Regions from separate parts of the Psychromonas saccharinae genome, predicted to be linked through region 1. Evidence: predicted binding sites of a transcription regulator. Region 1 holds the regulator's gene; each other region holds the start of a gene.
What was found. The regulator LexA, encoded in region 1, represses DNA repair genes until DNA is damaged. The targets are predictions, from matches to a motif close to TACTGTATNNNNATACAGTA.

Region 1 (3,295 bases):
GACACCAGCTAGATAATAAGATTCAGGGAGATGACCTATCACAGCAGTATCAACCAAACCAAGTAGTGGAACGCTGATATTAGAAAGCATCATCGGCAAGGCGATGGCAAAGATTTTTTTATGAATAGAACGAGTAAAAAAGTTGGATTTTGTCATTAGAGTAGACATCTTTATTGGCTATCGAGAAAGAAAAACAAATAGTAACATCTAATGTGCTGCAGAAATATACTCAACGCATTGATCACGTCAGCAGGTAAGCCATGCTAGTTATAAAGGCTATTTACTTTATTTTTGCCACTCCCTTTACTCAAATAAAGTAATGTATCGGCTTCTTTTATTAATTCACTCGCCGTTCGACATTGATTATCTAACGAGAAGCTAACGCCAATACTCACGGTGACAATAAACTCACTTTGCTGCCAAGAAAAGCGATGATTATGCAATCGCATTCTAATTTTTTCGGCAATGCTCGTTACCCCCTCAAAAGAGGTGTTTGGTAGAAAAACAATAAATTCTTCACCTCCCCAACGTCCTGCAACTCCATTTTCAGCAACGATATCCAATAAGATACTCGCAAAATACGCAATAACATGATCACCTTGTTGATGCCCATAATTATCATTTACTTGTTTAAAATCATCAATATCAATTAATAAACAGCCAATTGGCTTGGTTTCTCTATATTGCACTTCTAACCAATCATAAATAGCAGAACGATTAAACAGGTTCGTTAATTGATCGTGGGTTGCCTTATACAGCAACTCTTTCTCTAGCAACATTTTCTCGGTTATATCTTCTAAAATTCCCTGAACTGCTGGTAATCCATCCCAATAAATCACATTGTCAGTAATTTTAAACCATCGTTTTTCACCGTCATAACACAAACACTCTGCAATGATATTTTCACTTTCAAGTTTAACGCCTGCAATAAGCGCTTCATTACGTTGTATTGCATGATCTCTACATCCAACAGGCAGTCTGTCTAAAATACTTTGCTGAGATAATACAAATTCAGGCGATGTAGCCCTCATGACATTTGACCACGATTGATTAACTAAAATAGGAACAAAATTTCTATGTAGAACAATAGCCTGCGTAGAATTTAGAATTAAGTTTCTGTAATTCTGATAATTTTCTTGAAGTTGACTTTTCATCTCAACTAGCGGCGTTAAATCGATAACGGTAGTTTGTATTGCAGGACTATTTTCCCATTCGATAACATGAACAATAGAAAAAACAGTAAATTCGCGTCCATGACGATCAATATTTTGAAAAGTCTGTCCACGCGAAGACATTTTACCAGAAATAAAATCATCACAGTTTTGAATAGCTTGAGCATGAAATTTAGGGCTAATCAGATCAAGAAAAGAATCAATACTAGCAAGTAACTCTTCAGAAGAGCTATAACCGTAAATCCGCGCATAGTTATCATCAACCGACATGACTTTCATATCTTGTATGATAATAACGCCGTATGTAGAATCGATACTTATTTCAGGCATATCCATGATAATCTAAAAAAGCACTCCCATTGCTTAATAATTATAATCAAGTGTATACCAATATTATGTTTATCGAACAACTATTTAACGTTCAAAGCGAGATATTTAACTATTGATAGATTGTTGGATAATGAATGCAACGTATTGATTGCAATAACAAGCCACTATTATTGCAAAATAAACGAGTCATTAACATTCATTTTAAGATGAGGTAAAAACAAAGATCACTATTACATCCAATCAGTATTACGGATCACACCAACTGCAATGCCTTCAATATCAAATGACTGGTACTCTAAATCGACTTTAATAGGCGAAAATTTACTATTTTCAGCCTTCAGAGTGACGTTACTGCCTTCGCGGTAAAAACGCTTAACGGTAACATCATCTTCAACACGAGCGACAACAACTTGACCATTATTAATATCTTGCGTTTTATGCACGGCAAGTAAATCTCCATCCATAATTCCAATATCTTTCATACTTTCACCCTGCACACGTAACAAGAAATCGGCATTAGGGTGAAATAAAGAAGGATCGACGTTGTAATGAGACTCAACGTGTTCCTGAGCGAGGATGGGTTCTCCAGCTGCAACTTTACCAATCAACGGCAAGCCTTCTTCAGCTTCTTGAGTCGGTTTTTTGAATTTATCTAATACCCGAATACCACGAGATGTACCAGATACAACCTCAATAGCACCTTTGCGTGCTAATGCTTTAAGGTGTTCTTCAGCAGCATTCGCACTTCTAAAACCAAGAATTTTTGCTAATTCAACACGTGTTGGTGGGCGGCCTGTTTTTTCAATACAGTCTTGAATAACATCCAACACTTCACTTTGACGTTTAGTTAATTCTTTCATAACTCCCCCTATATAGGCTGTAATTACAAACAGTGTATATCCACACACTAATTTATACTAGCTACAATGGGCGTTTTTATTAAAAAAGAGACAATAAAAGAAAATTTTACGCTTCTACTACAACTTTCCATTAAAATTAAGCACAGTCTCGCCATTTTTATTTTTAGCACCAACCCAAGAGAAAACCTCTTTAATATTTGAATTAAGCTGCTCACCGGGTTTTAATAACCCTTGAAGTTGATATAAACCATTTTCTTTTAATAGGAATTTACCCGTTGTGGTTAGTTCTTCTGATTTTTGCTCTATATCTCCGACTAATTGACCCGCATCACAACTTAAATCAATATGCGCCGATTTAAGATCAACTTCTCCAAGTTCGCTATTTACGTTAGCATTATTCCAAACCGCAAACCCATCAACTTCATCACAATAGGGATCACCCTGGGATGCGTATTTTATAACAAGGGAGAGATCGCCAGTAATCTCAGCAGGTACAGTAATATTGGCGTAGGACATCAACTCTGCTGCACTCATATCTACGACAACATTTTCTGCGGACCACCCCGAAAAACCGTATAGCACCGCGCCTTTACCAGACATGGCCTGAACACCATTATGAAAATCGATATCAAATTTTAATTTTAAACCTAGTAATGCCAACCAATCGAATTCCCATTTTACTGCTTGTAATTGAAATTCGTTATTGTAATTAATATGGTTTGCTTGGCCATCCCATAAAGTCCCCGACACTGCTCCAATAGTGACACCACTGTTTTGAGGAATAAAACGCACCACCTGTTGTACAGGTAAAGTAATCAACAATGACCCTAGATACAGTACAACCAATAGTAAAATAATCTTTATCTTCATGCGGATATTATCTCTTTAATTTTTTATTAGTTAGCCAACACTAAACGATTAACTTTTACATGT
Region 2 (3,295 bases), 1.8 Mb from region 1:
TCAACTTTACTGCGTGCCCAAGGAGTTTGTCTGAGAAACTTTAAACTAGATTTAAGACGTGGATTATTAATAAAACAGCGGATATTTAATAGCGTCCCCATTTTTTCCCAGCCTAGCTCTTTTTCTAGCGCAATTAATATTTGTTCGAGCTTAACGCCATGGAGGGGATCGTTATTCATTTTATATCCAATTATTAAAAAAACGAGATTGTAACAGGAACGATCAGTAAACTGGAGTGTTGTTATAAATTAAAGCATGATATCGGTGTTTTCAGGTTGAACTTCTTCTGCTTCATTTTCTAGTAGATTGCCCATTTTATCACTACCTTTTTTTAATAGTGTTTGACCTTTTTCAACGACGGTGGCACTTTTTTCCTTCACATCATCCCAAACTTGCTCACTCATTTCTTTACTATCGGACCATATTTCTTGAGAGCTTTCTTTACTGGCTTCCCAAATAGCTGAACCGGCTTCTTTACTTTGTTGTAATGCTTTTTGGGTTGAATTCTTAGCATTATCCCATTTAGTCGATATATTGCTCTGAGATTCCGCAGCAAAAATAGGAAACCCAGTGACGAGTAAGGCAGTTGATAATAATATGCTAGCTATGATCCGCATTGTTATTCTCCAAGTGAAAAGATCCTATAACAATAATTATACCCTACAAAAACACAATTTAAATCATCGAATAGATTAATGCTTTTTAGTTTAGGATAGTTTTACCGCTCGAGTACCTTGACGATGCACTAACATGTTTATTTCGCCATTGTTCAGCTCTATCCTCGTGATTGTTCGGACTCGATAGGATAGTGTGTTTTTGAGGAGACAATGTTTTTATTTTTTCGGCAAAATGATTGTCTTGAAAAAATTCGGGTTTAGCTTGCGAGAATAAATAACCTTGAACAAGATCTGCTCCTGAATCCACTGCAATTTTATACTGTTCGATAGTTTCAATACCTTCGAAAATGAGTTCACTGTGTGTTTTTTTAGCAAAGCTGGCAATCACTTTAATTAGGTCTAACGTGTAATTACTGATAAGTGAACGTTGGAATAAACTCATATCTAATTTAATAATATCGGGTTCAATTTCGATTAATCTATCGATTTGAGAAAATCCCGTGCCAAAATCATCAATCGCAATCTTAGCGCCCATTTTTCGGTAAGCGTTGACAAAATGTTGGATTAGGGCTTTATCACCCGCATATTCAGTTAACTCAATAACAATTCGCTGGGGATCGATGCCACAGTCATTCAGCATGCTTAATGTTGGAATTTCATGTTCTGCTAATTTAAGAAAAGGCGCATGTTCATTAAACCAGTTCGGCGATATGTTGATGGATAGATGAGCGTCACCATCATAGGTTTTATATTTTTCAAATGCTTTAAATCTTACTTGTTTATCAAATCGTAAAATTTGATTCAATGATAGTGCAGGGGAAGAAAAAATAGCACCTGCAGAAACATATCGACCAGTATCTTGTCTTTTTTTCCGAGCAAGCACTTCATTATAAGCAATCAACCCATTATTAACATCAATAATTGGCTGGAAAAAAGGTTCTAACTCAACGGCCATTATGTATCCTTACATTTTTTATTTTAGTTATAAGTGGGTCGTATATGATAAATAGTTAATTCAATAGAAAGCCTATTTATCAAAATAATCGTGTTAATAAACTATTGTAATAACACCTTGATTTAGATGAGTTACATTTATTCTGTAATAGTATTATCGCCTTATTTGAAAATATATTGAGTGAAACTTTTGTTTTTTTTATATCTAATCCTTCTGTGGCAATTAGCAATTTTAGGTAAACAAAGAAGCATTGGAGCAGACTTTTTAGTGATTAACTTGAATTTGATTAAAAACTCAATATACTGTTTATAAAAACAGTTGGTGTTTATGAAACTTTATATTGCTGAAAAGCCAAGCCTTGCGCGTGCCGTTGTCGATGCATTACCTAAACCACATCGTAAAGCAGAAGGGTGTATCTATGTTGGTAATGGGGATGTGGTAAGTTGGTGTATCGGGCATTTACTTACTCAAGTTGATCCTGAAGCTTATGATCCAGCTTATAAAAAATGGCAGTTTGAACACCTTCCCATTATTCCTCAAGAATGGAAATTAAAATCCAATCCAAAAACCAGTAAACAATTAACCATTCTTAAGAAATTAATTAAACAAGCAGACCATCTTGTTCATGTAGGTGATCCAGATCGCGAAGGGCAATTATTAGTCGATGAGGTGATCCATTTTAGTGGCGTTAAAGGAGCGAAATTAAAACAAGTTGAACGTTGTTTAATTAGTGATTTAACGACCAATGCGGTAAAACGTTCATTGCAAGCATTACGGTCGAATCAAGAATTTATTGCACTATCAACATCGGCTTTGGCGAGAACACGAGCTGATTGGCTTTACGGCTTAAATCTTACTCGCGTATATACATTACAAGCACAAAAGTCCGGTTATCGCGGAGTTATTTCCGTCGGTAGAGTGCAAACTCCGTTATTAGGACTAGTCGCAAGGCGTGATCTTCAGATTGAAGAATTTGTAAGTAAGCCTTTTTATGAAGTGTTGGCGCATCTACAAACGAATAACTCGCCTAATAATGAATTATTTACTGCAAAGTGGAAACCCAGCGAAGCGTGTGAAAAATATCAAGATGAAGAGGGGCGTGTTGTCGTTAAAGGCTTAGCCGAAAATGTTGCGACGCGAATAACAAATCAACCTGCTTTAGTGACGGCGTATACGGCTAAAAATAAAAAGCAAATTGCACCATTACCTTATAATTTATCTGCATTACAGATTGCGGCGGCAAAACGTTATCACTATAGCGCACAACAGGTATTGGATATTTGTCAAAATTTATATGAAAAAGAGAAGTTAATAACTTATCCTCGTTCAGATTCTCGATATTTACCGCGCAATCATCATAGTCAGGCTAGCTCTGTGTTCAAGGCTATTCACAATAACCAAAAGTCACTACAACAAGTTGTGGATAACGCAAATTTATCCATTAAAGGACGGGCTTGGAACGATAGTAAAGTTGATGCCCATCACGCGATTATTCCAACGGATAAACATAAGTCATTGAGTAATCTAGATAAAACTGCACAAAATATATACGATTTAATTGCTAAACAATATTTGTGTCAATTTTACCCAGATTATGAGTATGCAGAATGCATTGCAGAGATTGAAATAAATAAAGGCGTTTTTATTGCGAAAGCGAAGTCGAAATTACGAGATGGTTGGAAGGTCATTTTTGATCTAAATGAAAAAGATACTTTTTTACCTG
Region 3 (3,295 bases), 1.7 Mb from region 1:
AAATATCTTCATGTTCGAATGTTGGTGATTTCCAAGCGCGTCGTCTTCAGGCTCGTTTCCGTCCGGTAGGTGCTAAAAAACCAGAACTTATTCATACTTTAAACGGTTCAGGCTTAGCGGTGGGTCGTACGCTTGTTGCTGTATTAGAAAACTATCAACTTGAAGATGGTCGTATTGAAGTACCTAAGGTGTTACAAAACTATATGGGTGGTTTAACTCATATCGGTTAAATTGATTCTTGTGGTATTTCATACAACAAAAAAGGAGCTAATTTAGCTCCTTTTTTGTTGTGTCAGTGTTAATAAGTAAAGTAATAGAATTTGTGCCAATCGCGATAATTAATTGCTTTATTTTACGGGGCAAAATTTTTGTTTTTTGTTGAAAGTGCCATAAAATGAAACAACTATTTACCTCCACTTTCGATTCGAACTAAACACTTTTTCCCGTATTAAATGTGGTTCTCATATTTAACACAATTGAGATGGCTTATTAGTCATCATTATAATCACTTAATGCAAGATTCGCTGCAGCGAAAGCAGCTTGATTGCGAACATCTTCTGGTAAATCTTCATTAGCAGCTATTAAGTCTAAATTTTTAATCGCACAGGTAATTGCTTTTGGTATATAACCTACATCGCCGCTGCCGATTTGATTAATTAAGTTTTTTGTTTTTTCGCTATAGGGATACATACAGTTCTCTCATTATTTACAATGTCATTAATATTGTTGAAATTTTTAACTACTTTTTGTCCTGCCTGTATTTGGCAACATTAAAAGTGAGTAGCAAATAATACTATAACTAATTTTGTAACGAAACTAATCAAATTATTGCGTGCAGTAGACAAAACATTTGCTATTTGATGCGAGTGCAAGTTCAGATAATTCATTTTGTAATGAAGCATCACAATCAGTTAACCAAGTCACTACCGTTGAATAATTACCACTTTTTAGTGTGGATTTAAGTAGTTCGCTATGATCACCAATTTTATTTTGGGGTAGTGTGATTATGCGATTTTTGTGTATTCCTGCTTGTTGTAAAAAGGTGACATTTGGTTTTCCTGGTGGAGCGATAAATAGGATCCAGCGTTGCTCTACATCACGAGTGATATGAGATAACAGTGAATAATAGTTTTCAATATCATAGGAAATGGTTAGCGATGGCAATGCGTTGTTAGGAATAATAACGCTAGCTGGTGTGTGCTGAGTATTGTTTTGCATATAATTTGTTAACATAAAATCACCTGTTTAAATAAACACTGTATGGATTAACAGTATATTGATATTGGTTATTTATCAAGTCATTTATTCAATTAATTAGAATAAATGGTCGTATTTCAAACAAGTTCCGTCTGTTTTAGAAACATTTAGCCCGATTTACAAGCAGTAAAAGAAAGGGGCATACCTTATTATCGGCAGGAGTAATAAAATATTGAGCATAAATAGCATCTGATGTTTAGCGGTGGGAATATGCTATTTCTTTTTAATAAAATAATTGTTGTTTTTTTATTGTCTAACTAGTCAGCATTTTAGTTATGTGTAATAGTAATGATTGTTAATATCAATTTGACCTCACTTTTACATTGTTTTATGGAAACCGTAATACGGCTGACATATAACATGGTCAAGATCGGTATTAATTAATCAGGAAATTAATGGATATGGATAAATAATTTTCTGACTAAAAAAACGTTGGCTTTTAATAACGCCAATAATGAATGGAATTAATGGAGAACAACATGATTGATAATAAAAAAAAATGGGTAATGGCACCACTTGCTTTATCAATATCACTGGCACTATCTGGATGTATTGATGAGGACGATGATGATGTAGAAGAAGCTGCTTTTACATTACAACTATTACACGTTGCCGATATTGATGGTTCAACCTCTGATGCACTTGCCTATGCGGGCACGTTCGCTAGTAATGTTTCTGCACTTACGAGTGAATATCCTAATAACACATTATTTCTCAGTTCAGGAGATAACCTAATTCCTGGTTCTTTGTATGCAGCTGCTGAAGATGATTCGATGTCAGATATTGAAAGTATTGGTATCCCTGGTGGCGGTCGTGCACACATTGCAATGTTAAATGAGATGGGGTTGCAAGCTTCAGCGGTTGGTAATCATGATCTTGATGAAGGTACCGCTGCATTTGCTGAGTTTATTGCAACCGAATCCGGTGGTGAAACATCCGATTATGTTGGTACTCAATTTCCCTATTTAAGTGTTAATTTAGACTTTTCTGCAGACACTAATACCGCAAATTATGTCGTTGATGATGGACAGGTAGCCAGTACTATTCCTAATAGCCTTGCGGGAACCACAATTATTGAAGTGGACGGAGAAACCATTGGGATTATTGGAGCAACTACGCCGACAGAAGAAGATATCACATCAACTGAAGATATTACTGTCACACCGGAAAGTGATGATACGGCCGAATTGGCTGCTATTATTCAGGAGAAAGTGGATGAGTTAACTGCTCAAGGGATAAATAAAATTATCTTACTGGCACATATGCAACAAATTTCAGTTGAAGAAGAGTTGGCAACACTTTTAACTGATGTCGATATTATTGTTGCAGGTGGATCAAATACATTGCTTGCAAATGATGGCGATGATCTTCTAGATGGTGATGAAGCTGCGGACAGTTATCCCGTTTATAAAACCAACCCAGATGGCTATCAAGTACCCGTTGTGAATGTTGATGGTGATTATAAATACCTTGGTCGTTTAGTCGTTGGTTTTGATGAACAGGGAAACCTTTTAACATCGACTATTGACGATGATATTAGTGGTCCATACGCAAGTGATATTGATCTTGGTGGTACTGTTAATACGGCTGTGAATAGTATTGTCTCTGCTGTTGAAGATTTATTATTAGCGGCCGAAGGTAATGTACAAGGGCATACTGATGTATATATCAACGGGACAAGGGGTTATGTACGTACTGAAGAAGTTAACCTAGGTGATTTAACTGCTGACGCTAACCTTTGGTATGCAAGGTTGTACGATGACTCGGTTCAAATCTCTCTTAAGAATGGTGGCGGTATTCGTGCTGATATCGGATATTATGCCTATCCTGCGGGTTCAACCAGTGCAGATGATTTAGCATACTTCCCACCTGCGGCCTACGAGGCGGCTGGAAAAGAAGAAGGTGATATCTCGCAATATGATATCCAAACCGCATTGGCATTTAATAATGATCTAACCACCTTAACGGTGACTGCTTCTGAATTAAAAGGTCTGCTTGAGCATGGCGTCTCACAAATGGATGAGGCAGATGGTCGATT

Region 2: the regulator LexA is predicted to act here: its motif matches at 1,873-1,892, upstream of ACR30L_RS07665 (DNA topoisomerase III).
Region 3: the regulator LexA is predicted to act here: its motif matches at 1,255-1,274, upstream of ACR30L_RS12335 (SulA-like leucine-rich domain-containing protein).

The regions. Positions count from the first base shown of each region.
Region 1 covers NZ_CP195153.1:4,443,895-4,447,189, forward strand. Annotated here, with positions in the region: gene dinF (MATE family efflux transporter DinF) at 1-156, opposite strand, end outside; gene ACR30L_RS19870 (sensor domain-containing diguanylate cyclase) at 264-1,502, opposite strand; gene lexA (transcriptional repressor LexA) at 1,733-2,362, opposite strand; gene ACR30L_RS19880 (type II secretion system protein N) at 2,480-3,232, opposite strand; gene gspM (type II secretion system protein GspM) at 3,259-3,295, opposite strand, start outside.
Region 2 covers NZ_CP195153.1:1,731,496-1,734,790, forward strand. Annotated here, with positions in the region: gene ACR30L_RS07650 (VF530 family DNA-binding protein) at 1-179, opposite strand, end outside; gene ACR30L_RS07655 (hypothetical protein) at 249-617, opposite strand; gene ACR30L_RS07660 (EAL domain-containing protein) at 703-1,572, opposite strand; gene ACR30L_RS07665 (DNA topoisomerase III) at 1,900-3,295, shown strand, end outside.
Region 3 covers NZ_CP195153.1:2,779,530-2,782,824, reverse strand. Annotated here, with positions in the region: gene serS (serine--tRNA ligase) at 1-230, shown strand, start outside; gene ACR30L_RS12340 (YaeP family protein) at 490-690, opposite strand; gene ACR30L_RS12335 (SulA-like leucine-rich domain-containing protein) at 826-1,233, opposite strand; gene ACR30L_RS12330 (bifunctional metallophosphatase/5'-nucleotidase) at 1,737-3,295, shown strand, end outside.